DNA from 3 places in the Bradyrhizobium sp. USDA 4451 genome. Region 1 is predicted to be linked to each of the others. Evidence: riboswitches for the same ligand, from Rfam matches in the RefSeq annotation. Region 1 holds a riboswitch; each other region holds the start of a gene.
The links. A riboswitch is a leader RNA that binds a small molecule or an ion and turns the genes downstream of it on or off. The one in region 1 is predicted to bind S-adenosylmethionine.
Positions count from the first base shown of each region.

Region 1 (10,403 bases):
GCACCGCGGTTGCCACCGCACGCACGGCTTCGGCCTGGCCGACGACGCGCTTGGCGAGTGCGTCCTCCATTCTCAGGAGCTTGTCCTTTTCGCCCTCGAGCATCTTGTCGACCGGCACGCCGGTCCAGCGCGAAACGACCTGCGCGATGTGGTTGGCGGTGACCGCCTCCTCCATCATCTCGCCGCCGTTCGGCTTGCTGCTTTCGGCTGCCTCGATATCGGCGAGCTTCCGTTCCAGCTCGGGGATCCGGCCATAGGCCAGCTCGCCCGCCTTCTGGAATTCGCCGCGCCGCTGCGCATTGGCCAATTCGACGCGGAGCGCATCGAGTTCGCTCTTCAGCTTCTGGGCGTTGGAGAGCTTGTTCTTCTCCGCGCTCCAGCGCGCCGTCAAAGCGGTCGACCGCTCCTCGAGGCCGGCGAGCTCCTTCTCCAGCGTCTGCAAGCGGCTCTTCGAGCCGGCATCGCTCTCCTTCTTCAGCGCCTCCTGCTCGATCTTGAGCCGGATGATGTCGCGATCCAGCGAATCGAGCTCCTCAGGCTTGGAATCGACCTGCATCTTCAGCCGCGCCGCCGCCTCGTCCATCAGGTCGATGGCCTTGTCGGGCAGGAAGCGGTCGGTGATGTAGCGGTTCGACAGCGTGGTCGCGGCCACCAGCGCCGAGTCGGTGATGCGCACGCCGTGATGCTGCTCGTACTTGTCCTTCAGGCCGCGCAGGATCGAGATGGTGTCCTCGACCGTCGGCTCGCTGACATAGATCGGCTGGAACCGGCGGGCCAGCGCGGCATCCTTCTCGACATGCTTGCGGTACTCGTCGAGCGTGGTCGCACCGATACAGTGCAGCTCACCGCGCGCGAGCGCCGGCTTCAACAGGTTGGACGCATCCATCGCGCCGTCGGTCTTGCCGGCACCGATCAGCGTGTGCATCTCGTCGATGAACAGGATGATGCCGCCCTCGGCGGTCGAGACCTCCTGCAGCACGGATTTCAGCCGCTCCTCGAACTCGCCGCGATATTTCGCGCCGGCGATCAAAGCGCCCATGTCGAGCGACAGCAGCTTCTTGTCCTTCAGGCTCTCCGGCACGTCGCCGTTGAGGATGCGCAGCGCCAGGCCCTCGACGATCGCGGTCTTGCCGACGCCGGGCTCGCCGATCAGGACGGGATTGTTCTTGGTCCGCCGCGACAGCACCTGGATGGTGCGGCGGATCTCCTCGTCGCGGCCGATCACGGGATCGAGCTTGCCGTCGCGCGCAGCCTGGGTGAGGTCGCGGGCATATTTCTTCAGCGCGTCATAGGCATTCTCGGCGGTCGCGCTATCGGCGGTGCGGCCCTTGCGCAGCGCTTCGATCGCCGCGTTCAGGTTCTGCGCCGTGACGCCACCCTTGCTCAGGATATTCGCAGCCTCGCTGCCCTTCTCGAGCGTGAGCCCGAGCAGCAGCCGCTCGACTGTGACAAAGCTATCGCCGGCCTTGTCGGCGGCCTTTTCCGCCGCATCGAAGGCGCGCGCCAGCTCCGGCGACAGGTAGACCTGTCCGGCACCGTTGCCCGAGACCTTCGGCAGCTTGTTCAGTGCCTCTTCAGTCGATTTCAGGATCGCTCTGGAATTGCCGCCAGCACGGTCGATCAGACCGCCGGCGAGCCCCTCATTGTCGTCCAGCAGCACCTTCAACAGATGCAGCGGTGAGAACTGCTGGTGACCGTCGCGCATTGCGAGCGATTGGGCAGACTGGATGAATCCGCGCGCGCGCTCGGTGTACTTCTCGATGTTCATTCGTTTTCCCTCGGCCTGCCGTCGTCACCCATGCAGGCATGACAACAGCATCTTCATTGGGTTTCCGCGGGCCGCGTTGACGTTCCTCAACCAGCCTCTGGTCGTCGCCATCATTTTTCAGGCTTGCCGCAGATGTGGGCACTTGGTTCCAAAACGGAAGAGCCACTCTGCGATTTCGCCTGTTCGATCTCAGCGCCGCACGATGGCGACAAGGTAGCGGCAAGGCTGAGCAGTTTCGTTACGGAAGACGATGTCGGACGGCGGGCCGAGCTCGACGCGGTCGCCCGCGGCGAGCTCATGGCGCTCCGCGCCTTCCATCAAGGTGAGGCGGCCGCTGATCACCCAGACCACCTGACGGATCAAGTGATAGGCGCTGGCGGGGAAGCCGGCCTCCTGATTGGCGGGCAGCTCGACCTCGACCAGCTCCAGCGGATGGGCCGGATGCAGGAACACCTGGCGCCGCAGATAGGCCGCCTTGGGATCGCGCCACACCGGCTGATCCTTGGCCCGCTGCAGACGCGCATGGCCTGCGGCAACCTCGAACAACGCGGCCATGGTCAGACCATAGGCCGTGGCGATCCGCGATAACGTCGCCGCGGTCGGGCTGGCCTCCGCACGCTCGATCTTGCTCAGCATGGCCTTGGACACGCCGGCCCGCCCGGCGAGTTCCGCCAGCGACCAGCCGCGCCCTTCCCGTTCGGCGCGAACCCGCCGCCCGAGAGCCTCATCGGCCTTGTCTTCTATAATTGACATACCGTCTTATATAGTAGACGATGGGGTCCATTCAAGCGGCTTGTCGAGGAAGACCAATGATTATCCGCCCCGCCACGGAGCAGGACATCCCTGCGATCACCGCGATCTTCAATGAGGCGGTCGTCAACTCGAACGCGATCTGGACGGAGAAGCAAGATTCCGAGGCCGAGCGGCTGGCCTGGATGAAGGCCCGGCTGGCGCTGGGCTACCCGGTGCTGGTCGCGGCCGAGGGGCCTGTGGTGCTTGGGTATGGCACGTTCGGCGACTTCCGGACCTTCCCGGGGTACCGCTACAGCGTGGAGCACAGCGTCTATATCCATGCCGACCATCGCGGCCGCGGGCTCGGCCGCCTCATCGTCGATGAGCTGATCGCCGCAGCCACCGCGCTCGGCAAGCATGTCATGATCGCCGGTATCGACGGCGGCAATCCCGCCTCGCTCAGGCTGCACGCGCAGCTGGGCTTCGTCGAGGTCGCAAGGATGCCGGAGGTCGGACGCAAGTTCGGCCGCTGGCTCGAACTCGTGTTCATGCAGCGCGTGCTGGACATGCCAGGCGCGGCGCGGCCCGACTAGCTGCCTCACCGCTCCCGGCAGTTCTCCCAGCCCGCCAAACAGGCTAGAGCGGACGGATGGACACGACGCACACCTCCTCCGCCCGGATCACCGGCATCTACCGCTACCCCGTGAAGGGTCTGACGCCCGAGGCCCTGCCCCGTGCAGAGCTCAAGGTCGGCGAGACGCTGCGCTCGGATCGCCGTTACGCGATCGAGAACGGCCCGAGCGGGTTCGATCCGTCGGCGCCGACATGGCTGGCGAAGCCGCATTTTCTGATGCTGCAACGGGACGAGTGGCTGGCGCCGCTGCGCGCCCATTTCGACGATGACAGCCACGTGCTGACGCTGCGCCGGGACGGCGCGATGCTGGCCCAGGGCGACCTCGAGACGGAAGCCGGCCGTGCGGCGATCGAGCGCTATTTCGCCGACGGTCATGCCGGCCAGATCAAGGGACCGCCGAAGGTGCTGGTCAGCCCGGGCCACAGCTTCTCCGACGTGCCGCGCAAGGTGGTCTCGATCATCAACCTGGCGAGCCTGCGGGCGATCGAAGAGATGGTGCACGCGCCGGTGCATCCGCTGCGCTTCCGCGCCAATCTCTATGTCGAGGGCTGGCCGGCCTGGCATGAGGCGAGCCTGCTCGACCAGACCATTGCGATCGGCAGTGCACGGGCAAAAGTTGTGAAGCGGATCACACGCTGTGCCGCGGTCAATGTCGATCCCGATACCGGCGCGCGCGATCTCTCGGTCCCGAACACGCTGATGCAGCGCTTCGGCAACAATGAATGCGGCATCTACGCCGAGATCATCAGCGACGGCGGCGCGGCGGTCGGCGACACCATTGCTGCGGAACCGCAGTAAGTCACGGTCCGCTCCGTATTCCTTGAACACGCATAGACGCGGATCGCATTGCAATGTTCGGTTGCGTGAAATAGACTTCACCCGACATTTTGAATTGCAGCAAAATTTGTCGAAATTGATTGCACGGGGTTGCCATGAGCATGATCATGGTTTCGTACCGGCGGGTCGATCAGGACACAGCGGGCCGCATCGCAGACCATCTGATCGAGAAGTACGGCGAGAAGTCCGTCTTCTTCGACGTCAACAGCATTCGCACCGGCGCCAACTTCGTCGACCGAATCGCCAAGGCCATCATCGCCTGCGACATCGTCATCGCCGTGATCGGCCCGCACTGGACCGGCAAGAGCGATGACGGGAAGCCTACGCGCCTGGAGGATCCCAATGATTCCGTGCGCTTCGAGATCGAGACGGCGCTGAAGCACAACAAGACGCTGCTGCCGCTGCTGGTGAACGGCGCAACCATGCCGGAGGCAGCCGAGCTGCCGGAATCGCTTCGCTTCCTGCACTTCTGCAACGCGGCCCGAGTCGACTCCGGTCAGGATTTCCGCATGCACATGGCCCGCCTGATCGACACGATCAACGAGGTCCTGAGCGAAGCCGGACAATCGCCACTGCGCGAGGTTTCGCCGATCAGGCGCTACTGGACGTACGGCGCAGGCGTCGCCGCCGCGGCGTTGGCGCTGGCGGTCTGGACCGTCGGGCCCGCGTTCGAGCATACGGTGGTGACGTCGGGCGGACAGGACGATCAGAGCACCGTGGGGCGCACGACGCCGCCCGCCGTGCCGGCCTCGGTCACGCAGCGCGCCAAGGCGCATGACGGCTTCCTCTTCCCTGATTCCGATCGGCGATTTCTCACCGACGCCGATCTCAAGGACATGTCGGCGATCGAGCTGCGCGTCGCGCGGAACGAGATTTTCGCGCGGCATGGCCGGTTCTTCAAGGATCAGGTGCTGGCGAACTACTTCTCGCAATTCGCCTGGTATCAACCCGCCGCGGTCGAAGTCCCCTTGAGCAACCTCGAGGCCACCAACGTCGATACGATCGAGGCGAAGGAGCACGAGAAGTGAAGCCAGCCGGCAGCGCCGACTGACCTCGTGCCGCGAATAGCCACCTCTGCCACATCCCCCGGGGAGAGATAGATGATCCTGCCTCAGTTCGTCGGCATCACATAGGCGTAGATCCGGCCGCGCGAGACCGGCAGCTCGCGGACGCGATGGCTGGTGTTGCCCGAGATCATGATCGGATTGCCCTTGGCGTCGACCCCGGTGATGATGCCGACATGGCCGCCGCCGCGGCGGCCCATCACGGCGATGGCGCCGACCTGCGGTCCGGAGACGCGCGTACCGTATTTGGCGAACGAGCTCGCCATGTCGGAGCCGGTGCCGCGGTGACCGGTCTGCTGCAGCACCATGTTCATGAAGCGCGCGCACCACAGGCTGGAGCGGCCGGTCGGGTTGCCGCCGCCGAGATAGCGGCGCGCCGCGGCGACGATGCCGGACGAGCCGAAGCCGCCCGCCATGCTCACGCCGCCGGTGTTGGGCACGGCTTCGGCGTTGCCCGGCAATACCGCGGCATTGGCCTCGGCGAAATCATCCGGCTGCATCCGCCGTTCGCGGCGCTCGGCGCGCGACAGCCGCACTCCGTGCCGATAGTGCTGATGACCAGCGTGACGCGCGTGATGGCCGGCATGGGCCGAATGCGCGTGACGCGAATGATGCGGACGGGCGGATGCCGGAGCGGCGGAGATCACGGCAAGGGTGAGCGAACACAGAGCCAGCGCCAAAACACGAAGCGACCGGCGATACGCAAGCAACTGAACCATACTTCTCGAGATCCTCTGCAACGCCCCCCCAACTCCCCGTCGCGTTCCCCTGCAATTCCCCTGGAAAACGCGGCGATGGTTTTGAAAATCCGGATGTGGCGAGAGGAAGATTTGATGCGGCGCTGCGGAAACGATTTCTGGGTCATTCCGGGCAAATTCCATGACGAAAATAGTCGGAACTGCCGCATTGCAGCCGCGGAAATTAATTGCAAATCTCGGGCCGGCCAACGAGAGGAGAATTCCAATGCCCTACGCCACCACGAAAGATCATGTCCGCCTCTATTTCGAGGAGGCAGGACACGGCTCCCCGATCATCTTCCTGCACGAGTTCGCAGCCGATCACACCAATTGGGAGCCGCAGATGCGCTACTTCTCGCGCGGCCACCGCTGCATCGCCTATTCCGCGCGCGGCTACACGCCGTCCGACGTGCCGGCGAGTGCCGAGGTCTACACCTACAAGCACTTCTACACCGACGCGCTTGCGGTGCTCGATCATCTCGGCATCGCAAGTGCGCATTTCATCGGCCTGTCGATGGGCTCCTATTCGTCGCTGCAAGTCGCCCTCAACGCGCCGGAGCGTGTGCTGTCGATGACGCTCGCCGCGGTCGGCTCCGGCTCGTCGCTCGAGACCCTCGAAGCCTTCCGCGCGCAGTGTCGCGCCAATGCCGAGCAGTACGAGACCATCGGTTCGGTCGAGGTCGCCAAGGTGACGCGTGAGGCGCCGAGCCGGATTCCCTTCCTGGTGAAGGACCCGCGCGGCCATGCCGACTTCTACGCCGCGCTCGCCCGCCACGATGCCAAGGGCTCGGCCAACACGATGCGCAGCTTTCAAGGCGGCCGGCCCTCAATCTACACCATGACCGACGCCATCAGGCGCGCCGCGACGCCGGCGCTGATCCTGTGCGGCGACGAGGACGACAATTGCATCGCGCCCAGCCTGTTCCTGAAGCAGCATCTGCCGGCCGCCGGGCTGTCGTTGTTCCCGAAGTCGGGCCATGTGCTCAATCTCGAGGAGCCGGCGCTGTTCAACGAGATGGTGGAGCGCTTCATCGCGCTGGTCGAGGCCGGCCGCTGGACGGTGCGCGATCCGAGGTCGCTGGTGGCGGCGCCGGTTTGAGCCGTCATTCCGGGGCACGCGAAGCGTGAACCCGGAATCCATTAGGCCGCAGACTCCATGGATGAATGGATTCCGGGTTCGATGCTGCGCATCGCCCCGGAATGACGAAAGTGACGCAAGCGTCACTTCCCCTGCCCGCCCCTGCTGAGCAGGAACACGCCCTGCTCGCCGAACATGTTCCACACCCACCACGGCAGATTGAGCGGCACCGGGCGGCCGTAGAGATCGAGCGCGACCGCGCGCTCCATCTTGACGTTGATCTCTTCGCAGAGCTGCACGAAATCCTTGATGGTGCAGAAATGGATGTTTGACGTGTCGTACCAGCTTGCCGGCAGATTCTCGGTGCGCGGCATGTGGCCGCCGATCAGCAGCTGCAGCCGCATCTTCCAGAACCCGAAATTCGGGAACGAGACGATGGCGCGCTGGCCGATCCGAAGCAGGTTCTCCAGCACCGCCTTGGGCTGCCGCGTCGCCTGCAAGGTCTGCGACAGGATCACGTAGTCGAACGCATCGTCGGGGTAGTTGACGAGGTCGGTGTCGGCGTCGCCCTGCACCACTGCGAGCCCCTTGGCGACGCAGCCATTGACGCCCTCGCGCGACAGCTCGATGCCGCGACCGTCGATGCCGCGGCTTTCCAGCAGCTGCAACAGCTCGCCATCGCCGCAGCCGACGTCGAGCACCCGCGAGCCCGGCCGCACCATCTCGGCGACCAGAAGATGATCCCTGCGATAGCCGCCGGTGCGCTCCGGCGCGACGCCCGGCAAGGGCAGTGTCTGCTGCATGCTCATGACTGGCCGCCGTCCTTCAATCCGCGCGCCTTGCCTGCGGACAGCAGGAAGGCGCGGGAGATGTCGAGGAATTCGGGCACGTCGAGCAGGAAGGCGTCGTGCCCCTTGTCGGTCTCGATCTCGGCGAACGACACCCGCGCGCTCGACGCATTCAGCGCATGCACCAGCGCGCGCGACTCCGAGGTCGGGAACAGCCAGTCGCTGGTGAACGACACCACGCAGAACCGGGTCTTGATGCCGGCGAACGCCTTCGCCAGCACGCCGTTATGGTCGGCGGCGATGTCGAAATAGTCCATCGCGCGGGTCAGATAGAGATAGGAGTTGGCGTCGAAGCGCTCGACAAAGGACGAGCCCTGGTAGCGCAGATAGCTCTCGACCTGGAAATCCGCATCGAACGAGAAGGTCGGCAGCTCGCGGTCCTGCATCCGCCGCCCGAACTTGCGGTGCAGCGCGGCATCCGACAGATAGGTGATGTGCGCGGCCATCCGCGCCACCGCGAGCCCGCGATGCGGATGGGTGTCCTCGTCGACATAGCGTCCGCCGCGCCAGTCCGGATCGGCCATCACGGCCTGGCGGCCGAGCTCGTGGAACGCGATGTTCTGCGCCGAATGCCGCGTCGAGCAGGCGATCGCCAGCGTCGCGAACACGCGCTCCGGATAGGCCGCCGTCCATTGCAGCACCTGCATGCCGCCCATCGAGCCGCCGACCACGCAGAACAGCGTCGCGATGCTGAGGCGATCGATCAGCATCGCCTGCGCGCGCACCATGTCGGGGATCGTGATGATCGGGAAATCCAGCCCCCACACCTTGCCGGTCGCCGGGTTCAGCGAGGCGGGGCCGGTCGAGCCCATGCAGCCGCCGATCACGTTGGAGCAGATGATGAAGTACTTGTCGGGATCGATCGGCCTGCCGATACCGACCATGGTCTCCCACCAGCCGGGCTTGCCGGTGACCGGATGGGTGTTGTTGACGTGCTGATCGCCGGTCAGTGCGTGGCAGACCAGGATCGCGTTGGTCCTGTCGGCATTGAGCTGGCCATAGGTCTGATAGGCGATCTGGAACGGCGCAAGATCGACGCCGCAATCGAGCCTCAGCGGCTGGTCCATGCCGAACTTTGCCACCAATGACGACGGATGATCGGCCTCATGGGCGCGATCATCGCTCTGGGTTTGCGGGCTCGGTATCGGACGCACGTTGCTCATCTCAGCGACCCTGCCTCCCGCGCGGGAGGGCTCGAACAGAAATCAGGCCAATAAAAAACCCGGCCTGAACATAGGTTCGGCCGGGAGCTGATCTGTCCCCGGCCTGTTTAGCGAGTTGTTTAACGTGGCTGCAAGCCGGCCGGCTCAAATGACCACGGAGTGCAGCGAACCTAGTCCTCAGGCCCCCCGCCGTCAAGGCGGCCGGCGAGCGTCCCCCCATCGGGCGCCGATGGTTAACCGAATGCGCAAGGCACGCCTGCGACGTTTCTCTTTGCTTTCGGCGGCCGTCTTTCCTAATCAGGGACCCTGTCCGAGGCGGCAACGGGCCGCCCTGACGACAAGGTTTGAGAGCATGTCCAACCCACCCCCGTCGCCGCCCTCGCTGCAGGAGCTGCGCAAGGAGATCGACGCGATCGACGCGCAGGTCCACCGCCTGCTGATGGCGCGCGGCGACATCATCGACCGCCTGATCCAGGTCAAGAAGACCCAGGAGGTCGGCTCGGCGTTCCGTCCGGCGCGCGAGGCCAGCATGATGCGCGAGCTGGTGCAGCGCCATCGCGGCATCCTGCCGCTCGACACCATCGAGGGCATCTGGCGCGTCATCATCTCGACCTTCACCTATGTGCAAGCACCGTTCGCGGTGCATGCCGACGTGTCGGTGGGCGAGTCCGCGATGCGCGACTCGGCGCGGTTTCACTTCGGCTTCGTGGTGCCCTACGTCTCGCATTTCAGCGCGCAGGCCGCGGTCGAGGCGGTGGCGAAATCGAAGGGCGACCTCGCGCTGGTCTCCGCGATCGCAAGCCGCACGCCGTGGTGGAATGCGCTGGAGGCCGAGGGCGCGCCGAAGATCATCGCGCGGCTGCCGTTCCTGGAGCGCGCCGACCATCCCGCCGCGCTGCCGGTGTTCCTGGTCTCCCGCGTCGCCGACGATGCGATGGTGACGGAGGTCCAGATGTGGAGCGTACGGGTATCCGGCTGGAATGCCGATACCGCCCGCGCGCTCGCCCCGCTCGCCGAGATCGTCGCAGTGCCCGACACCGCTTTCGACGGCGCGGCGCTGCTGGTCTCGGTCGCCGGCCATGATTTCGAGAAGATCAAGCTCGCTTTGATCGAGGCCGGCGCCTCGGTGCGCTCCTCGGCCCTCGTCGGCAGCCACGCAACGCGCTATACGGTGCCCTCCAACGGGTCGCCAAAGAGCTAGCCGCCCGTATAGATTTTTGTTTTGACGCGTTTTCTTGACGCGAACCGGTATCCACTTCGCTGGAAAACGCTCTGTTCGGAGTTGATGATGTCCCGCCCCGTGCCGAACCCCGGCATCCTCGATATTGCGCCCTATACGCCCGGCAAGAGCCCGGTGCCGGAACCGGGCCGCAAGGTGTTCAAGCTGTCCGCCAACGAGACCCCGTTCGGGCCGTCGCCGAAGGCGATCGCGGCCTACAAGGCGGCAGCTGACCATCTCGAGGATTATCCGGAGGGCACCTCGCGGGTGCTGCGCGAGGCGATCGGCCGCGCCTATGGGCTCGATCCCGACCGCATCATCTG
Region 1 is NZ_JBTRCH010000001.1:2,808,565-2,818,967, reverse strand. It holds gene clpB (ATP-dependent chaperone ClpB) at 1-1,768, opposite strand, end outside; gene ACVMB0_RS12995 (helix-turn-helix domain-containing protein) at 1,958-2,521, opposite strand; gene ACVMB0_RS12990 (GNAT family N-acetyltransferase) at 2,578-3,093, shown strand; gene ACVMB0_RS12985 (MOSC domain-containing protein) at 3,150-3,932, shown strand; gene ACVMB0_RS12980 (YARHG domain-containing protein) at 4,079-4,999, shown strand; gene ACVMB0_RS12975 (TIGR02594 family protein) at 5,083-5,754, opposite strand; gene ACVMB0_RS12970 (alpha/beta fold hydrolase) at 5,999-6,871, shown strand; gene metW (methionine biosynthesis protein MetW) at 6,994-7,659, opposite strand; gene metX (homoserine O-acetyltransferase MetX) at 7,656-8,861, opposite strand; SAM riboswitch at 8,948-9,027, opposite strand; gene ACVMB0_RS12955 (chorismate mutase) at 9,214-10,062, shown strand; gene hisC (histidinol-phosphate transaminase) at 10,150-10,403, shown strand, end outside.

Region 2 (10,403 bases), 800 kb from region 1:
CGTCTCCAAACAGCTCGTCGAACAGGTCGCCGAACCAAGCCTCAAAGACGGCGATCTCGGCTTCAGCAACCGGCACGTCTTCCGGCCAGTCATCCGTCACCGTCCATGTCACCGAAGCGCGCTTCGCTCGTCGCCGACGCGCGGGTGCCACGGCATAGTGATAGAGATCGTCGCATTGCGCGTTGGTCGACACGCGCCGCTGCGATTCTTGAGAGCGAGCCATGGCACCATTGTGGCAAGCTTGGCCGATCCACTGAACAGCCGAAGTGCGCGCCACATCACGCTGCGGTGCTCCGACCTCGCGCATCGTCTGCCGCCTGAGCGCAATCGCGCAGAGCAAGCCATGATCGCATGGCAGCAAAAGCCGGACCAACGGAGCGCAGTCAAGGCCGCGAGCCGGCGGAGCCGGTCGCGCAAAGCGCGAGCCTTGACGGCGCACCGTTGGTCCGGCAGCGGCCTTCCATGCGATCATGGCCAGACATCCCGCCGAGCACGCGCAACAAGACGCTACGCTGCGAACGATGGCGCTCGGAACGTTGATTTTGAATGATTTCTCGGTTCAAGCGGCACCAGGCCACTTCAAACGGTGCCGCTGCGGTGCCATCCAAAACAATGTGCAGGCAAAGGCTTACGACCCCCAACGGCACAGAGCGACACCGTCGCTTTTATCTTGCCGTCTTAGTCGGCGGCGACGTGGCACGAGTACCGTTCGTCGAGTGTGCGACCTTCGGGGACTATTTGCCTGACCCAAACAGCATCCTGATGTCGCTTGATTTGCGAGAGAGCAGATTCTCAGAACGTACGCGGCTGAAATGGTGCGATATCATGCAAGAGCTGCAAGCCATCCGGCCAGTGTCCAAGGTGACTGGCGGAACCGATATGCCCGAGCGGGCCGGCCACGTGCAACCGCGAGCCCCAAGCTGACGCCAGCGCGTGCGCGCGGTCCATCGTCAGGTACGGATCATTCGTACTCTGAACTAATATCGAGGCAAACGGCAACCGTTGCATCGGAATCGGTCGAAATTTCTGGTATAAGCTTTCTTCCGACGGCCAATCGGCTTCGACATCGGCTGGCGCAACTAATAGTGCGCCAATCACATTTCCGGCGTGAGCCAAGGCCCAGTGACACACGACAATATTTCCCAACGAATGCGCGACAAGCATAGTGGGCCGTTTAGAAGACTGCACGTAGCGATCGAGCGTCGCCACCCATTGCTCTCGTGTGCCGCCCGTCCAGTCCGCTTGAACGACCCTCTCCATAGAGTCGTGCTCAGACTCCCACTTCGTTTGCCAGTGGTCGGGACCGGAATTTCCTCCACCGGGAATCAAGAGAATCCGAAAGTCATGCATTGATAAACGAAATCCCTGGTAGCACTTTAGCAGACCTATTCGATAGGTTTTGGTTGTCGCGTAAATCCTAAGTTACGCGGCAACTCCAGTCCTAGTTAAGCCAATCCATGTTGGGCATCGACTGGCCTGAGCGGCTATCAGACAGTGCCAAGTCACGCGAGGGTAGACTTGATCAACTATTGTCGACACATCGCCCTCGGCCATCATTTCGTCAGCCATTTCTCGAAGTACAAATTGATCGGGTTGGAAACGTAAGGGCCATACGCTGGACAAGGTACGAACCCCTTCGCCCGATAGAGCCTCTGCGCGTCGGGAAGAAATTCCGTGGTTTCCAGCCGCAGAACCGACAGCTTGGCGGTCAAGGCCGCTTCCACAACGCGCGTCAGGAGCCTGCTGCCTATTCCAGTTGTCCGAACCTCGGTGACGACATACATGCGCTTCACCTCCCCGGTACCATCCTCGAACACCTGCAGCCCTGCACAGCCAACGGCTTGTCCGGCAATCCGCGCGATAAACATTTGCGTGTCGTCGTGCGCTAGCCGATCAATTGGAGAACCGTGATTCCTTTCCACCCCGCAGACCTTGTTTAAGAAATCGTCCAGCGCGGTTACGAGGTTAATCAGGTCCGAGGACCTTGCATCGGCCAGCTCAATTTCGATTCGATCGACAGTCATTCTCGTCCCCTTCTTCGAAGAGAGGAGCGCATGACGCCGTGGTGGCTTGTCCCGTTTAGTTGCCGGACCGGCCACATCTTCTTCCGAAGGAAGAAAGCCACCTTGCTCGGGGAGCAGGTTGGCGCTGGGCGTCGGCCCAACTCTTGATGTTGGAGTTGACGATAGCGGGCAATATCGAGCTTGGCAAGCACGCCCCCAGTTTGAGAAACAACGCGTGGCCGCTCCTGGCCCATCGCGTCGAGCCAGGGATTGATCGAGAGGGCCGCGATCGAAGGGTAATCGGACCACCCTGCGAAATCGTGAAGGCGGCCGCCCATGGTACGTAGCGCAAGATCGCAGACCATCGTGGATTTGGCTATTGGGTCGTGTGGTGGGCCGCAGCATCATAGCACCACGGCGAAGCAGTAGTGCCCATCTTCATCGGCCGTGGCGCGCCAGTTCCTCTACGCTTGCGGCGCGGTGCCATCGCGCGAGATGAAAGCTCCAGGTCTTTCTCGTCGAGCGAGCAAGCGATCTGGACAAGATCGTCACCGGATCGCGGCTGCGAGCGCCGCCAGCAACGCGGGTGGCGTCACCAGCAAACCGATTTTCAGGAAGCGCCACGCGGTGACGTCGATCTTTTCGCGCCGCAGCGCCACCAGCCACAGGATTGTTGCGAGGGAGCCGGTCACCGATAGATTGGGCCCGAGATCAACGCCGATCAGCATCGCGCCGAGGACCGGCGCAGGGAGCTGGCCGCTGGCCGCGACCGAACTCGCGACCAAGCCAACGGGAAGGTTGTTGACGATGTTGTCGGCCACCGCGGCAGCGATTCCGGTGCCCCAGGCAGCCTGGGTCGGCGATCTCTCGATCGCGGCCTGAAGGAGCCCGCTGAGTTGGCCGATCGCGCCGGTTTTCACCAGCGCTTCCACCATCACGAATAACCCCGCGACCAAGGGCAACACGCTCCACGAAATGCCTCTTGTCACCGGCCACGGCGACTGCCGGCTGAGAACCAGCACCGCCGCAGCCGTGACAATGCCGCAAATGAACGTCGGCAACCCCAACGACATGTCGAGCGCCGATGCCGTCAACAGGACGATGCCGAGCGCGGCGATCCCGGCTGCGGTGAGCCTGCCGCCGCGGCCGAGCTTGGGATGCTGCACGGCGCGCTCGATGCTCTCTTCGGCGAGCGCGCGGCGCAGGGTAATTCGGAGCACGACAAAGGTCACGACAATCGCGACAACCGATGGCAGCGCGAACTGGCGCAACCATTCGGACAGATGCGGCATACGCTCGCCGAACATCACGAGATTGGCCGGATTTGAGATCGGCAGCACAAAGCTCGCGGCATTGGCGATGAAGGCGCAGGCGAACAGATAGGGCAGCGGCTTCGCTCCGGCGGCACGGGTCGCGGCGCAGACGGCCGGCGTCAATACGATGGCAGTGGCATCATTGGAGAGCAGCGCGGTAACAACGATGCCGACGGCATAGGTCAGAAGAAGCAGACGCTGTGGCGAACCGCGCGCATGCTCGACCGCCATTGCGGCCAGATAGTCGAACAGCCCTTCGTTCCGCGCAAGTTCAGCAGCAAGCATCATGCCGATCAGGAACAGATAGACATCAAGGCCTTTGGCAACACCGTGCAGCGCTTCGCTTGCAGTCAGGACGTTGCAAGTCACCAGCGCGGCGGCACCCGCGATCGCCCAGATCGCTTCAGGCAGACGAAATGGCCTGATGATGACGCCAGCCGTTGCCGGAGCAATGATACCCCAGGTCAGGAGCGATTCGTACATGGGCACCATTCCGCCACCTCCAAAAGAACACTCAAGATCACCTCGCAGCGATACCGGAGGCTGCCGGCTCGGCATGCTCCATCCGGCCGGCATTCGTACCGGAATGCGTGCGGGTCTCGGGCAGTGCGAACCAGCAAACCCCAAAGCCGATCGCCGCGATCGCGCCGAGCGCAAGAAAGGCTGCGCTATAGCCTGCCTTCACAACGACAAGACCTGCGAGCGTCGTCGAGAGTGCCGCGCCAATGCTTTGCGCCGTGATGATTGCGCCTTGCGCGACGTTGAAGCGCCCGGTGCTGCGCATGAGGTCGGCGACGATCACTGGAAAGATCGCGCCAAGGATGCCCGCGCCGACTCCATCGAGAAGTTGCACGCCGACGAGCCAGGCCTCGTTGTCGGACAGCGTATAGAGCGCCCCGCGAAGGGGCAGGATCAGGAGCGCGGCAAGGAAGAAGCGTTTGTGGCCCCAGCGATCGGCCCGCGCCCCAACGAGCATCGCCATCGGCACCATGACGATTTGGGCCGCGAGGATGCACGCAGCCATCATGCTGGTGCCGAGATTCTTGTCCTGCAGCGCGAGTTTTTGTCCGACCAGCGGCAGCATCGCCGCATTGGAGAGGTGAAACAGCGTTACGCAAACCGCAAAGACCAGAAGCGGGCGGCACGTCAGGAGAATGCCAAGCCCTGACGGCCGCTCGCGATCGCCGTCCGGATTCCCGGCATGTTCGTGCAGTCCGCGCGCCAGGTCATGATCGATCGCCTCTTCGGGGATCGCCAACACGCTGATGAGGCTTGCGACAGTCATGCCGCCAAGCACGTAGAACACGGTCTGCGGACCGAAAAAATAAGCCGTGCCGCCTGCAATCGTGGCGGCCGCGGCATTGCCGGCGTGGTTGAAGCCTTCGTTGCGGCCGATGCGGGCCGCAAAGGCTCGATGGCCCGCGACGCCAAGGGAAACGGCCGCCAGCATCGGGGGAAGGATCACACCGGCCGCATGCGCGATGCTTTGCGACAGAACAACCGGCCAGAAGCCTGCGCAAAGAGGCAAAGCCAGCGAGGCACAGGTGACGATCAGCGCAGCGATGACCGTCACCAGGCGCTTTGCCCTTGTCGCATCGACCAGCGCGCCAGCCGGCGTCTGCGCAACGATGCCGGCAAAGCCGGCGATCGACATCACGACGCCAATGCTGGCTTCATCCCATTTTTGTACGGTCAGCAGATAGATGGCGAGATAGGGCCCGAGCCCGTCGCGCACATCGGCGAGGAAAAAATTGGCGGCGTCGAGAGCGCGGTTGGCGCGTTGTCTCGATCTTGAATCAGTGGACATATCCGGCCTCGACCCACGACGTTATTCCGCCAATTTCCTCTTGGCGATCGACCTCAGGCGTGTGCGGAACGATCGTGTTTGGGCTTTTCTTCGTGCTTGGGCTTCGGCTTTGCAGCCTTGATCGCGCGGAGATCACGGCTGCTGGTGCCGATCTCCTTGGCATCGACGACGCGACCGTGTCTGGTTTCGACACCGTCTCCTCTCACCGCGACCATCGCGTTCGGTGCAAGAAGACCGGCAAGCTGTTCAGCCTCCTTGGGCCCGATTCGGATCACCGTGCCGTCGGCGAGCAGCGCCCCGCGGAGTTCGCCCTTCGGGCCGAACAACGACAGCCGCACGGTTCCCTCGGCCGACATCTTCCTCCTTTCGAGCTTCGGATGTTTGCGATCGTGGTCCGGTCCTTGGTCTACGATATGCGCCCCATCCGCCGCCGTGACCGCGACCGCCGCGATGAGGTGGCTCTTGCGCGGACGGACGCCGCGGACGCCGACCGCGTCGCCGGCCTTTACGTGGCGGGTGAGTCCGGTCTCCATGTGCGGCGGCGTATGAACGAGGACCGGCGCCGGCCCATCGCCATTCATGACGAAGCCGTCGATCTCGCCGTGCTGGTTCAGCAGGAAGCGTTCGACGGTGCCTTTCACTTCGGGCAGGCAATCGGGATCAATCCAGTGCATGGTGTTGTTCTCCTCTGTTGTGTGTTGCTTCGGAAATATGCGGCTGGCGTCAGCCGCGCGGCGGCGGTGGAGGTGGCGGCCCGAAACGGTCGGGGCCACCCTTGCGACCACGCAGCGGACGTGGACCGTCGAGTTCGGTCATCTGACCGGGCGAGGCGCCGATCGCTTGCACGTCCACCACTCTGCCGAGCGCGGTGTCCAGCGTTTCTCCGCGCACGGAAACCATCTGCCCAGGTTGCAACCAGTCGGCAAAGCGCTCGGCTTCAGGCGGGGGCATGCGAAGCTGGGTGCCGTCGTCGAGCATGGCGCCATTCACCTCGCCGCGCTTGCCGTGCAGCGCCGCGGCGATCCGGCCGCTGAACGCCTGCTGCGCGCCGCCGTTGTCGGGGCCGCGCGTCGGCCCCTCGTCGGTGACAGTTCTGCCGGTTGCGACATTGCTGACTGAAGTCGCATCGACGAGCGGAATGGCTCGCGCACGAAGACCGCGGATCGAAACCTCGTCGCCCGGCCTGATCGTATAGACGATCTGGGCGGAGAGGTGCGGCGGCAGCTTCACTTCCGTGCCGTCGGCAAGGATCAGCCCGTCAACGTCGCCGCGGGGCGTCAACGTGTAGTGCTTCACCCGGCCGCGCGACTCCGGCAGTTGCGACGAATCCCAGACGGCGCCGGCGGCTTGCGAATGGGCTCTCGTGCCGGCTCCGATGGCTGTCGCCGCGAGGAACGCGCACGCAAGCGCTCGTATTCGCGTCGTTGTCATCTTCATGATCAAGCTCCTTCAGAAATGGCGAGCGGGTCGCCAGTGCGAAAGGTTCAGCAATGGGCGTGCCAAAGCTGAAGTGCTTGTTTGTGAAGAGTTTTTGGGAGTGTTCGGCTGGTCAGTCGTCGGCTTTTCTGACGGCGGGCGTCAGATTTTCTTACGCATCTCCGCCGGTCAGGCCGTAACGCTGCATCTTGGTGTAGAGAAGCTGGCGGTTGATGTTGAGGCGCCGCGCGGCTTCGGTGCGGTTGCCGCCGCAGGCGTCCAGCGCCTTGCGGATCATCGCTTCTTCAAGCTGCGCCACCGCCGCCGGCAGATCGCCCTCCGGAAGCGCCGTGTGAGCTGGGTGATGCTCCGCGGCGCTGATGTCGATATCGTCCGCGGCGATGGTATGGCCTCTGGTGAGAAGGCAAGCCCGTTCGATAACGTTGCGCAATTGCCTGACATTGCCGGGCCAGCCGTAACGCGCGAGCTTATCGATCGCGCCGCTGTCGAGCTGTTTCAGCGGCTGTCCGGAACTGACCGCAAGCGCAAGGAAATGCTCGGCAAGGGGCACGATATCGGACGGCCGCTCGCGCAGCGGCGGTACCGCAATGGGAACGACATTGAGACGATAGTAGAGGTCTTCCCGAAACCCGCCGGCCGCCACGAGCCTTGGCAGGTCGCGGTGGGTTGCGGTGACGACCCGCGCCGTGGTCTGGACCGGTTTGCCGCCAACCGGCGTGATCACCCGCTCCTGCAATACCCGCAGGATCTTGGCCTGCATCGCAAGCGGCATGTCACCGATCTCGTCGAGAAACAAAGTGCCATTGTCAGCGTCGCGGAAGGCGCCGATGCGGTCGCTCGTCGCGCCTGTGAATGACCCCTTCACATGTCCGAAGAGCTCGCTCTCAAGCAGGTCCGGCGGGATCGCCGCGCAATTGACCGCGATGAACGGGCCGTCTTTGTGCTGGCCATGCATGTGCAGCGCGCGCGCCACCAGCTCCTTGCCAGTCCCGGTCTCGCCCTGGATAAGAACCGTCGATTGGCTGTCGGCGGCAAGCCCGATCGCCTTCTGCACGCGCCGCATGGCCTCGCTCGATCCGATCAGGGTATCGAGGCTGCCTTTGCTTGTCATGGCGATGGGCCGCTGCCGAGACGGCAAACGTCCCATGAGGATTTTCAGTTCGTCGCGCCCGATCGGCTTGGTAAGGTGGTCGAAGGCGCCGAGCCTCATCGCTTCGATGGTATTTTCCGCGCTGGCAAACGCGGTCAACACCACCACGGCAGGCGGGCTTTCCTGCGACCTGATGCGCCGCAGCACCTCGATGCCATCCATACCCGGCATCTTGAGATCGAGCAGCACCGCGTCCACCGTCTCGGACAGCGCGGCGAGACCTTCGCGCCCCGATGAGGCCGTTTGCGGTGTGTGGCCGAGATCGCTCAGCGCCTCCGCAAGACCTTCACGCAAATCCGGGTCATCATCGATAATCAGGACGTTTGCCATGGCACCTCGATCTCGAACCGCGCACCGCGCGCGGTATGCGCGAGGCGAGCTTCTCCGCCGTGAGCACGCGCGATTTCCCGCACGATGGCAAGCCCGAGTCCGGTTCCCTCGGAGCGCGCGGTTGCAAAGGGCTCGAAGAGCCGGTCACGCATCTCCTCGCTCACGCCCGCTCCGCTGTCGGTCACGGATAGCAACAGCTTATCCTGTTCCCGCAGGGCGTCCACAATGATGCGCCCGCCGGCAGGCGTGTTCTGAATGGCATTGAGAATCAGATTGTCGAGCGCGCGCTGCATCTGGGAAGGGTCAAAGCGCGGCAACGGATCGTTCGGCGCCGTCGTTCCTGTTTCCAACGACAAGCCGTTGGCCGCCGCCAATTCCTGGTGGGGCTCGATCGTGCTGTGCAGGAACGACGCAAGCTCGACATCCATCGGCTTGGGTTCGCCGGCCTGGGTCATCTGCAAGAGATTGCGGAGCAGCGTGTCCAGCCGTGCAACCTGCTTCAGAATCGCTTCCAGCGCAGTCTTCTTGCGGGCGTCATCGCCGGCGGCAAGCGCGTTTTCCGCCTTGAGCCGCATCGCAGCGATGGGGTTGCGTATCTCGTGCGCGAGCCCCGCCGACAGCCGCCCGACGGCGGCAAGGCGCTCGGCTGTACTCGCGCGGCGCTGCTCCTGCGCGAGCCGTTCGCCGGTCTGGTTTAGCGCATCGACCAGCCGGTCGAGCTCCGGCTCGCCGGTAGGGGGAAGCCTTGGAAGATTGATGTCTTCATTTTTCCCCAGCGCTTTCTCCAGGACCGCGATCTTGCGCGACCATGAGAACAGCACGCGCGCGAGCCATATCGCGGAGCCGAAGATGGTGACTGCAAGCACAACCAATCCAGTCAGCAATTGGGTGTATGCCGGACCTTCCGCGGTGAAGGCGCGCGTCATCGTCCAGGCCGTCGTGCCCTGCAGCGGTCCGCGCAACGGGCAGGCGTGCACCAGCAGTACCTGCGAGCGCGCCGGCTGCCGCAAACCTGCCGGCCGCCCCGAACGCAGGGCTTCGCCATTGACTTCGCGGATCGTGCCCAGTTCCGCGGCAGGAAGATCGGTCTTCGGACCCGTACCTTCATAGGAAGGGAAGGCGTAGGCGAGCGAACCCGCATCGGCCTGCCAGACGCCTCCCTCGACGCCGGTGGCACCGGAAAGTGCGACCTGAACCAGCGCGTTGAGCTCCTGCTTCAGCCGGGCGTCAACGGGCCCGCCCGTCCAACCGGAGACGAAGAATTGGTAGCGGTCGGCAATATCCCGGCAGGCGCGTGCTACCAGCTCCTCAGACCGGGCAACGCGTGCGTTCGCGGTCTGCTGAAAGGACTCGAACAGGAGGTACCCGGTCGCAGCTCCTGACAAGACCAGCATGATCCAGAGTGCTAGCAGCCGCGACCAGAGAGACCGCATCGAAACTTCTCACGCGAGTGAAATAGCTTGTGAGCTTATACGAATCTGAAGACAGCGCTATTGGGCCGATTCTGCAAAAATCGCCGCTTGTTGCGATGCTGAGGTTTCGGGACCGCGCGCGGACCATCGCCTCCCACGACCCGCGATCTCTAAGCTCCGCGCGATCGGCGCGCACGAGTTGAATGGCGAGGCACTCCCATATGCCCGAAGCGCTGGCGTTCGTCCGGCACAGAACGCGCCGGTTGGCCCACCGCGCGTGCCTTCATCTGGCGTACGCAGACAACCTCGCGTTCCATCCTGACATCAAGCTGACTGTCGTCTGCTGCCGTTAACGATTCCATCGTCGCGCGATCTCGAAACCACGGTGTCAGCACAAACATTCACAACGGGTTCATGTCGCCGCCACTATTCGACTCCAACGCTGGGGGAATAAGATTGGAGTATGTGCCATGCGTCGCATCGCCGGACTGCCTTTCGCTCTTGCTCTCAGCCTCTGCTGCCTCTCACCGCCCAACGCTGCGCACGCGCAGCTCGCCATCGGCATCGGCATCACCGTGGATGCGGCGCCGCCGCCGCTGCCGGTCTATGTGCAGCCGCCGATGCCCGCGGTCGGCTACATCTGGACTCCGGGCTATTGGGCCTGGGACGACGATACCGGCTATTACTGGGTGCCCGGCACATGGGTGCTTCCGCCCGCGCCCGACCTGCTGTGGACGCCCGGCTACTGGGGCTGGAACGACGGCGTCTACGCTTTCCACGCCGGATATTGGGGCGCGACCGTCGGCTTCTACGGCGGCATCTCCTACGGCTTCGGCTACACCGGCGTCGGCTATGAAGGCGGCTACTGGCGCGGCGGCAGCTTCTTCTACAACAGGTCCGTCAACAACATCTCGAACGTCTCGGTCACCAACGTCTACAACAAGACTGTCA
Region 2 is NZ_JBTRCH010000001.1:2,011,917-2,022,319, reverse strand. It holds gene ACVMB0_RS09310 (hypothetical protein) at 1-307, opposite strand, end outside; gene ACVMB0_RS09305 (RBBP9/YdeN family alpha/beta hydrolase) at 793-1,350, opposite strand; gene ACVMB0_RS09300 (GNAT family N-acetyltransferase) at 1,554-2,024, opposite strand; SAM-I-IV-variant riboswitch at 2,070-2,179, opposite strand; gene ACVMB0_RS09295 (arsenic transporter) at 2,552-3,799, opposite strand; gene ACVMB0_RS09290 (MFS transporter) at 3,837-5,123, opposite strand; gene ACVMB0_RS09285 (hypothetical protein) at 5,177-5,797, opposite strand; gene ACVMB0_RS09280 (hypothetical protein) at 5,847-6,554, opposite strand; gene ACVMB0_RS09275 (sigma-54-dependent transcriptional regulator) at 6,712-8,040, opposite strand; gene ACVMB0_RS09270 (sensor histidine kinase) at 8,025-9,473, opposite strand; gene ACVMB0_RS09265 (YXWGXW repeat-containing protein) at 9,923-10,403, shown strand, end outside.
Region 2: linked by a shared signal. The riboswitch ahead of ACVMB0_RS09300 (GNAT family N-acetyltransferase) and the one ahead of metX (homoserine O-acetyltransferase MetX) in region 1 are both predicted to bind S-adenosylmethionine.

Region 3 (10,403 bases), 1.8 Mb from region 1:
GCAGGAGGGCCGCCATCTGTCGAAGGACGAGATGGTCACCTGGTGGCGCATCCTCAACAAGAAGGGCTGGGGCGTCACCCACTGGCCGAAGGAATATGGCGGCACCGGCTGGAGCACCGTGCAGCACTACATCTTCAACGAAGAGCTGCAGTCCTATCCGGCGCCGCAGCCGCTCGCCTTCGGCATCAGCATGGTCGGCCCCGTCATCTATACCTTCGGCAATGAGAAGCAGAAGAAGGAATACCTGCCGCGCATCGCCAATGTCGACGACTGGTGGTGCCAGGGCTTCTCGGAGCCGGGTTCGGGCTCGGACCTCGCCTCGCTGAAGACCAAGGCCGAGCGCAAAGGCGACAAGTGGATCATCAACGGCCAGAAGACCTGGACCACGCTCGCCCAGCACGCCGACATGATCTTCTGCCTCTGCCGCACCGATCCGGCCGCGAAGAAGCAGATGGGCATCTCCTTCATCGTGTTCAGCATGAAGTCGAAGGGCGTCACCGTGCGCCCGATCCAGACCATCGACGGCGGCCACGAGGTCAACGAAGTGTTCTTCGACGACGTCGAGGTGCCCTACGAGAACCTGATCGGCGAAGAGAACAAGGGCTGGGATTACGCAAAATTCCTGCTCGGTAATGAGCGCACCGGCATCGCCCGGGTCGGCGTGTCGAAGGAGCGGCTGCGCCGCATCCGCGCGCTGGCCTCCAAGGTCGAGTCCGGCGGCCGTCCGGTGATCGAGGACCCGGCATTCCGCGAAAAGCTCACGGCCTGCGAGATCGAACTGAAGGCGCTCGAGCTGACCCAGCTCCGCGTCGTCGCCGACGAGGGCAAGCACGGCAAGGGCAAGCCCAACCCGGCGTCCTCGGTGCTCAAGATCAAGGGCTCGGAGATCCAGCAGACCACCACCGAGCTTCTGATGGAGATCATCGGTCCGTTCGCCGCGCCCTATGACGAGCACGGCGACGCCGGCTCGAACGAGAGCATGGATTGGACCGCGCAGATCGCGCCGAGCTACTTCAACAACCGCAAGGTTTCGATCTACGGCGGCTCCAACGAGATCCAGCGCAACATCATCAGCAAGGCCGTGCTGGGACTGTAGTTGGGCTCTCACCATTGTCGTCATTCCGGGGCTTCGCGTAGCGAAGAGCCCGGAATCCATCTTCCCGCAAGATGTGCGGTCAAATGGATTCCGGGTCTGGCCCTTCGGGCCATCCCGGAATGACGCCGCGGAAGAGCATCAGCATCTTTTGACGATAGGGAACGAACATGGATTTTGATCTGTCCGAGGAGCAGCGGCTTCTCAAGGAAAGCATCGACGGGCTTCTCACCGATGCCTACGACTTCGATGCGCGCAAGAAGTACATGAAGGAGAAGGGCGGCTGGAGCAAAGCGCTCTGGGGCAAGCTCGCCGAGCAGGGCCTGCTCGGTCTGCCCTTTGCCGAGACCGACGGCGGCTTCGGCGCCGGCGCGGTCGAGACCATGATCGTGATGGAAGCGCTCGGCAAGGCGCTGGTGGTCGAGCCTTATCTCGCCACCGTCGTGGTCGCCGGCGGCTTCCTGCGCCATGGCGGCTCGGCCGAGCAGAAGGCCAAGTACATTCCCGGCATCATCGACGGCAGCAAGACCTTCGGCTTCGCCCAGCTCGAGAAGAACTCGCGCTACGACCTGTTCGACGTCGTGACCACGGCCAAGAAGAAGGGCGATGGTTGGGTGATCGATGGCGAGAAGTTCGTCGTGCTCAATGGCGAGAACGCGGACACCTTGATCGTGACCGCGCGCACCAAGGGCGGCCAGCGCGACAAGACCGGGATCGGCGTGTTCCTGGTCCCGGCGGATGCCAAGGGCGTCACCAAAAAGGGCTATCCGACCCAGGACGGCCTGCACGCGGCCGACATCACCTTCACCAATGTCGAGGTCGGTGCGGATGCTGCGATCGGCGATCCCGAGAACGGCCTGCCGCTGATCGAGCGCGTCGCGGACGAAGCCCGCACCGCGCTGTGCGCAGAGGCCGTCGGCGCGATGGACGAGTCGCTGAAGGAGACCGTCGAGTACATCAAGACCCGCAAGCAGTTCGGCGTGGCGATCGGCTCGTTCCAGAGCCTGCAGCACCGCGCCGCCGACATGTTCGTGGCGCTGGAGCAGGCCCGCAGCATGTCGATGTTCGCGACCATGGCGTCGGACTTCGACGATGCCAAGGAGCGTTCGTCCGCGGTGGCGGCTGCCAAGGTGCAGGTCGGCAAGTCGCTGAAGTTCGTTGGCCAGCAGTCGATCCAGCTTCACGGCGGCATCGGCATGACCATGGAAGCCAAGATCGGCCACTACTTCAAGCGGCTGACCATGATCGAGAACACGCTCGGCGACACCGACTATCACCTCCGTCGTGTCAGCGAGGGCGGCGGGCTATTGGCTTGAGATTTGCGAACGTCATTCCGGGGCGCCGCAAAGCGGCGAACCCGGAATCCATTTCACCACCAATGATGCGGCCCAATGGATTCCGGGTTCTCGCTTCGCGAGCCCCGGAATGACGGAGCCGGGGAGGCAGCAACAATGAAAAACACCCCGTTCGATCTCACCGGCCAGGTCGCGGTCGTCACCGGCTCGAGCCGCGGCATCGGCCGCGCCTCGGCGGAGCTGCTGGCAAAACTCGGCGCCAAGGTCGTGATCTCCTCGCGCAAGGCGGATGCCTGCGAAGTCGTCGCCGACGGCATCAAGAAGGCCGGCGGCGACGCGCTCGTCATTCCCTGCAATATCGCGCGGCGCAATGAGGTCGAGGCGCTGGTCTCGGGCACCATCAAGCATTACGGCAAGATCGACATCCTGGTCTGCAACGCCGCGGTGAATCCGTATTACGGCCCGCTGCTCGACATCACGGACGAGGCCTTCGACAAGATCATGGGCTCCAACGTCAAGAGCAACATCTGGCTCTCCGCGCTGGCGATCCCGCAGATGGCCGAACGCGGCAAGGGCTCGGTCGTGATCATCTCCTCGATCGGCGGACTTCGAGGCTCGACCGTGATCGGCGCCTACGGCATCTCCAAGGCGGCCGATTTTGCGCTGTGCCGCAGCCTCGCCGGCGAATGGGGCCCGAAGGGCGTGCGCGTCAATTGCGTGGCGCCGGGCCTGGTGAAAACCGATTTCGCCCGCGCGCTGTGGGAAGATCCGGACAATCTGAAGCGCCGCACCGCGTCGACGCCGCTCCGCCGCATCGGCGAGCCCGACGAGATCGCCGGCGCCGTGGCCTATCTCGCCTCCGACGCCTCGACCTTCATGACCGGCCAGACCATCGTGGTCGACGGCGGTGTGACGACGGCGGCGACGTAAGCGGCTGTCCCTTCGGGATGGCGCTCAGCTTGCTCAGTGTCATCACCCGCGCATGCGGGTGATCCAGTATTCCAGAGACCGCGGTGCTTGAGCCGAAGGGCCGCGGCGTACTGGATCGCCCGGTCGGAGCCGGGCGATGACAAGGGGTGCGATAGCCTTCCTGCGCAAGCGAGAGGGGGAGCTCAGCCCGCCTCATACCTGCTCCAGCGCCCGCTCGAAATCCTCGATCAGATCGTCGGGGTGCTCGAGCCCGGCCGAGAAGCGGATAAAGCCTTCGCTGATGCCGAGCTCGGCGCGGGCCTCCGGCGCCAGGCGCTGATGCGTCGTGGTGGCGGGATGCGTGACCAGGCTCTTGGCATCGCCGAGATTGTTGGAGATGCGCGAGATCTTCAGCGCGTTGAGGCAGCGGAACGCGCCTGCCTTGCCGTCCTTGACCTCGAAGCCGACCAGCGTCGAGCCCGCGCCCATCTGCTTCTTCACGGTTTCGGCCTGCGGATGATCGGGGCGGCCGGGATAGACCAGCCGCGTGATCTTCGGATGTTTCGCCAGCGCCTCGGCGATCTTGGCCGCGTTTTCGGTCTGCGCGCGGACGCGGACGCCGAGCGTCTCCAGCCCTTTCAGCAGCACCCAGGCGTTGAACGGCGACAGCGACGGGCCGGTCTGGCGCATGAAATTATGGATGTGCTCGGCGATGAAGGCTTCCGACGACAGGATGATGCCGCCGAGGCAGCGGCCCTGGCCGTCGATATGCTTGGTCGCGGAATAGACCACGACATCGGCGCCGAGCGACAGCGGGCTCTGCCAGATCGGCGTCGCGAACACGTTGTCGACGATCAGCCGGGCGCCGCCGCTGTGGGCAATCTTGGCGATCGCGCCGATGTCGAGCACGTCGAGCGTCGGGTTGGTCGGGCTTTCCAGGAAGAAGGTCTTGGTGTTCGGCCGCAAGGCGCGCTGCCACTGGTCGAGATCGAGGCCGTCGACCAGCGTGGTCTCGATGCCGTAGCGCGGCAGCAGGTCCTGCACCACATAGAGGCAGGAGCCGAACAGGGCTTTCGAGGCCACCACGTGATCGCCGGCCTTCAGCGGCGCGAGGATCGCGGTGGTCACCGCGGCCATGCCGGTCGCGGTCGAGCGCGCGGCCTCCGCGCCCTCGAGCTCGATCATGCGGCGCTCGAACATCGCAATGGTCGGGTTGGAATAGCGCGAATAGATGAAGCCGGGGTCCTGGCCCTTGAAGCGCGCCTCGCATTGCTCGGCGGTGTCGTAAACGTAGCCCTGGGTGAGAAACAGCCCTTCCGACGTCTCGCCGAATTGCGAGCGCAGCGTGCCGCCATGGACCAGGCGGGTTTCGGGACGAAAGCGGGCGGTATCCTTCGATTCAGACATGTGACCTCCGAAGTGGCCATTCCTCTGGAAAATGGCCACAAAAAAACCGGCCTGGAGCAACCTCCACAAGCCGGGATCACACTGTCCCCGGCCTGTTTAGCGACTTATTTAACGTGGCTGCAAGCCGGCCGGCTCAAATCACCACGGGATAAGTGCAGCTGATATTCCCTCGCGCCCTTTCCGTCAAGACGGTCATCGGATAACCCGTAAAAGCCCATATTTTAGGGCTTGATGGCCGCCAGAGGTTGGTTTTGGGCCATCTCGAGGGACCGTATCGTGTCGTTCACGCTGGAAGATGAATCCAACGGAATCCTGCCCGACCGCATGATCGCGGAGATGGCGGAGGCCGGTCTCATTCTGCCCGCCTACGACTTCGTCGAGAGCCAGATCCAGCCGGCGAGCCTCGATCTGCGCCTTGGCGACATCGCCTACCGGGTCCGCGCCAGCTTCCTGCCGGGGCCCGATGCCACCGTCGCCGAGCGGATCGACCAGCTCAAGCTGCACGAGATCGATCTGTCCGACGGCGCGGTGCTGGAGACCAATTGCGTCTACATCGTCCCGCTGCTGGAGAGCCTGGCGCTGCCGCCGGAGATCGTCGCCGCGGCGAACCCGAAGAGCTCGACCGGACGGCTCGACGTCTTCACCCGCGTGATCGCCGATGGCACCCGCCGCTTCGACATGATCGGCGCCGGCTATCACGGCCCGCTCTATGCCGAGATCTCGCCGAAGACGTTTCCGGTGCTGCTGCGCGAGGGCTCGCGGCTCAGCCAGGTCCGCTTCCGGATCGGCGAGGCGACCTTGACCGCCGACGAGCTGGACGCGCTGCATGCCAGTGAGCGGCTGGTCGATGCCGACAATGCCGATCTCACCCATGGCGTCGCGCTGTCGGTCGATCTCTCCGGCGAGAGCTCGGGCGGCTTCGTCGGCTATCGCGCCAAGCGTCACACCGGCGTGGTCGATGTCGATCGCCGCGGCGGCTACGCGGTCGACGAGTTCTGGGAGCCGATCAAGGCGCGGCCCGACGGCAGCCTGATCCTCGATCCCGGTGAGTTCTACATCCTGGCCTCGAAAGAGGCCGTGCAGGTGCCGCCGGATTATGCTGCGGAGATGGTGCCGTTCGATCCTTTGGTCGGCGAATTCCGCGTCCACTATGCCGGATTCTTCGATCCCGGCTTCGGCTATGCCGGCGCCGGCGGCAAGGGCGCGCGCGCCGTGCTGGAAGTGCGCTCGCGCGAGGTGCCGTTCATCCTCGAGCATGGCCAGATCGTCGGCCGCCTGGTCTATGAGCGGATGCTCGAGCGTCCCGATGCGCTCTACGGCCAGCGCATCGGCTCGAACTATCAGGCGCAGGGCCTGAAGCTCTCCAAGCATTTTCGCGTTTAATTCCGCGAGCCGGAGTTCGCGTAGCCAATAAGACCGTCGCGCCATCATTCTCCGCTGTCATTCCCCGCGAAAGCGGGGAATCCAGTACGCCGCGGCTTCTCCATCGACAATGACCGTCTCTGGGATACTGGATCGCCCGAACGAGTCGGGCGATGACACCGCGTGTGTGGTTGCGCCGTCGCTTCCGCGATGACACATTCGAGAAAACAACAAGCCGGGAGCGAACATGAGCGCCGCAACAGATTCAGCGCAGCAAGCAGCGCAATGGCGGAAGTGGCGCAGCGTCGCCGATCTCTATCACGCCTTCTTCACCGGGCTGATCCTCACCGTGGTCACGCGGCGCGGCACCGCTGATGCCGCCGAGTTCGTGTTCCGCGTGTTCCGCCGCCAGCAGCAGGAGCGCTTCCTGCCCGGCTTGAAGAAGCTCGGCCTCGACGGCCTGCCGCCGGCGGTCGCGGCCGCGCAGTATCACTATCTCTCCAACTGGATCGGCGGCGTGCATGTCGAATACATGTACGAGACCGACCGCAAGGCCTGGATCCGTTATCCGCCGCCGCGCTGGATCTGGAAGGGCACCGCGATCTGCGGCGTGCCCGGTGAAGTCTCGCGCGCGATGCTGCGCGGCTGGCACGCCAACAATGGCGTGGCGCTCGGCGATCTCAGGCTCGGCTTCGTCTGCACCAAGCAGAGCGTCGACGGCCAGGACGGGCTCGAGGGCTATTACTGCGAATACGATCACCCGCTCGAGCTCGACCAGCGCCTGGTGTTCGCGCGCCATCTCGAGGCACCGCTGTTCGATGCGAAGACCGCGCCGGCGCTGCCGGTCGACAGCTGGCCGCGTCAGCGGTTGGAGAAGGCCTATCGTAACTACGCGATGGAATATGTGAAGACGGCCGCGCCTGTGATCGTGCAGGTGTTCGGGCCTGAGGATGCGAGCTATCTGCTGCATCTCACCGGCAGACTGATTGGCATGCAGTATTTCGATGAAGTCGCGCAGGCGCTCGGTGGCAGTCGTGGTCGCGCCACGGAATTTGCCGCATTCCTGCGCACGCTGTTCGAGGCGCAGGATGATGTCGCAGAGATCAGCGAGTCCGAGGGCCAGTTCGAGATCCGGCAGCAGGGCTGGAAGCTGATGGCCGATGTGGCCGACTATCACCCGGCCTGCGCCGGCGTGCTGACCGGGCTGCTCGAGGGGCTTGCCGCCGGCTGCGGCCGGCACATTCCGGTGCATCTGAAGCCGAACAGCACCGCCGCCGCGCCGTTCGTCTGGTCGATCGGCTAGATCAGAGGTTCATCCGGGTTCACCTGCAATCGCGCAGGCCCCCCTTGCGTCCCGCGCACGTGGAATCCGCTGCTGCCATGGTAGGGAAACACCATGGCGCGGCTCCCAGACTGCGCAGAGCGCGATCAGCAAAAGTGGGTACCGGTTTTGCGCCTGATCGCGCTCTGAATCATAAATTTAGGCGCATGACCTCTTCGCCAAACCGCCCACACTTTGGCGGGGCATGCGCCGTGGAGTGGAAATGTCCGATCTCGGCCTCGCCGAAATACCTGTCGACGAACAAGAGCGGCCGCTGCCGCCGCCGGTGAGCAAGCCGGCGCGGAATGCGCTGCTCGACGGGCCGATCCTGCGCACGCTGTTGTGGCTCGCCTGGCCGAACGTGATCGCGCTCTCGGCCGGCACCTGCGTTGTCATTGCCGAGACCTCCTATATCGGCCGGCTCGGCGTCGAGTCGCTGGCGGCGATGGCGCTGCTGTTTCCCTGCGTGATCCTGACCATGACGATGTCGGGCGGCGCGATGGGCGGCGGCGTCGCGTCCGCGATTGCGCGCGCGCTCGGCGCCGGCGAGATCGAGCGCGCCTCGACGCTGGCCATGCATGCGCTGATGATCGGGCTGACTTTTGGTCTGACGTTCATGCTCGGCATGCTGATCTTCGGCCCGCGTCTGCTCGAACTGCTCGGCGGCCGCGGCAATGTGCTGGCGCAGGCGATCGCCTATTCGCAGATCTTCTTCGGCGGCGCGATCCTGCCCTGGCTGATGAACACGATGGCCGGCATCCTGCGCGGCACCGGCAACATGAAGCTGCCGTCGACCATGATCCTGTCCTCGGCGGTGTGGCAGATCATTTTGGGCGGCACGCTCGGGCTCGGCCTCGGCCCGGTGCCGCAATTCGGCATGCGCGGCGTCGCCGCGGGTTCGCTGATCGCCTATTCGATCAGCATCAGCGTGATGGGCTGGTATCTGTTTTCGGGCCGGGCCCGCGTGAAGCCGAAGTTCAGGGGGCTGCGCGTGCAGTGGGCGATGTTCATCGACATCCTCCGGGTCGGCGCCGTCTCCTGCTTCTCGCCGCTGCAATCGGTCCTGACGATCTCGATCTTCACCCACATGCTGGCGCAGTTCGGCACCGCGGTGCTCGCCGGCTACGGCATCGGCGCGCGGCTCGAATTCATGCTGACCTCGGTGGCGTTCGCGGTCGGCATCGCCTCGGTGCCGATGATCGGCATGGCGGTCGGCGCCGAGCGCGTCGCACGGGCCCGGCGCATCGCCTGGACCGCGGGCACGGTGTCGTTTCTCTCGGTCGGTGCGGTCGGCAGCTTCATCGCTGTCTTCCCCGACCTCTGGGTCAATCTGTTCACCGACGATCCGCATGTGCGGGCGACCAGCCATCAATATCTCTCGACCGCCGCGCCGATGTACGCCTTCATCGGCCTTGCGATGTCGATGTATTTCTCCTCGCAAGGCGCGGCGAAGGTGCTGGGTCCGGTGCTGGCGCAGACCGCGCGCCTGATCTTCATCGGTACCGGCGGCTGGTGGCTGTCGACCCATGAGGCGAGCGCGCAAAACTTCTTCGCACTCGCGGCTGCTTCGATGGGCGTGCTCGGCGTGCTCTCATGCCTCAGCGTGATCCTGACGCGCTGGGGCAAATCGGCACAAGTCGCAGCCGTGCAGCCGGCGCTGTCGTGAGCGATCAGACCCGTCATCCGGTCCTTCCCCGTCATCCTGAGGAGCGCGCCCTTGCGCGCGTCTCGAAGGATCGACGGCCCCCGGTGCTTCAGCGTTCGATCCTGGAAACCGCTGGGCTGTCGCCCTTCGAGACGGCCGCTTCGCGGCCTCCTCAGGGAGACGGTCGAAGATACTTTACGCCGCTGTTCTTTCCTTCGCCGATTTCGCCTGCGCCGCCTGCATCGCCGCCGCGCCGAGGTCCATCTGCGCGTCCATGTAGGGCGCGACCTCGTGCGGCAGCACGTCGGCGATCCACACCACGCGGCAGCGCGATTCGCCATCGGCAAACACCTGCACAGAGGCGGAGTGCTGCGTCAGCCGTTCGCTGCTGATCGCATAGACCAGCCGCTGTCGCTTGTCGTCGCAATCGACCAGTGTCTCGCGTGCCACGGTGCCGTTGCTGAAAGTGACGGTGCGGACGTCGCCGTCAAGCTGGGTGTCGATCACGAAGCCCGGCACCAGCCGCGTATGCAGCGCGCCGAAATCGCGCAGCGCGTCCCAGACGTGGTCGGCTGGCGCGTCGATCGGGATGTCCTTGTGAATTGAGGCCATCGGATAGGGTGCTTTCATCAACAGATCTCAGGTCGACACCGCTTCGACATTGTTGCCGTCGGGGTCGAGCAGGAACGCCGCGTAGTAGGTCGGGGTGTAATCCTTGCGATGGCCCGCCGCGCCGTTGTCCTTGCCGCCGGCCTTCAGGCCTGCGCTATGGAATGTCTTGATCGCGTCGTGACTCGGGGCGCGGAACGCGATGTGGGCGCCGCCCTGGGCCTTGCCCTTGTGCAGATGCAGCCAGAGCGCGGGCTCGCCCTTTGGGCCGAAACCGGCACCGCTGTCGTCGCGCGAGCACAGCACGAAGCCGAGCGGCGCCAGCGCCGCGGTGTAGAAGCGCACGCTTGCGTCGAGGTCACTGACGCGCAATCCGATATGGTCGTACATGATGAGGTCTCCAGTCATCGGGCGCGTCGAGGGACGCGCGGACCGGAGCAACCTAGCTATTGCAGCGCAAGCCGTTCTTGGAGAATCTTGCGATCGCCGCGAGAGGCCTGGCGGAACTTCAGCGGCGAGGCGCCCGCGGCGCGGCGGAAGCTGCGGACGAAATTGGAGAGATCGCCGAAGCCGACGTCATAGGCGATCTCGGTGATCGGAGAGTCGTCGTCGGCCAGCCGCCGCGCCGCATGGCGCAGCCGCGAGCGCACGAGATATTGATGCGGGGTGACGCCGAGCACCGCGGAGAACAGCCGCAGGAAGTGGAACGTGCTGAGGCCCGCCTGCTCCGCGGCAGCGTCGAGATCGATCTGATGCTGCGAA
Region 3 is NZ_JBTRCH010000001.1:1,010,124-1,020,526, reverse strand. It holds gene pimC (pimeloyl-CoA dehydrogenase large subunit) at 1-1,096, shown strand, start outside; gene pimD (pimeloyl-CoA dehydrogenase small subunit) at 1,264-2,409, shown strand; gene ACVMB0_RS04685 (SDR family NAD(P)-dependent oxidoreductase) at 2,545-3,318, shown strand; gene ACVMB0_RS04680 (O-succinylhomoserine sulfhydrylase) at 3,511-4,704, opposite strand; SAM riboswitch at 4,780-4,859, opposite strand; gene ACVMB0_RS04675 (2'-deoxycytidine 5'-triphosphate deaminase) at 4,981-6,087, shown strand; gene ACVMB0_RS04670 (hypothetical protein) at 6,314-7,369, shown strand; gene ACVMB0_RS04665 (MATE family efflux transporter) at 7,611-9,053, shown strand; gene ACVMB0_RS04660 (SRPBCC family protein) at 9,228-9,644, opposite strand; gene ACVMB0_RS04655 (VOC family protein) at 9,672-10,031, opposite strand; gene ACVMB0_RS04650 (helix-turn-helix domain-containing protein) at 10,088-10,403, opposite strand, start outside.
Region 3: linked by a shared signal. The riboswitch ahead of ACVMB0_RS04680 (O-succinylhomoserine sulfhydrylase) and the one ahead of metX (homoserine O-acetyltransferase MetX) in region 1 are both predicted to bind S-adenosylmethionine.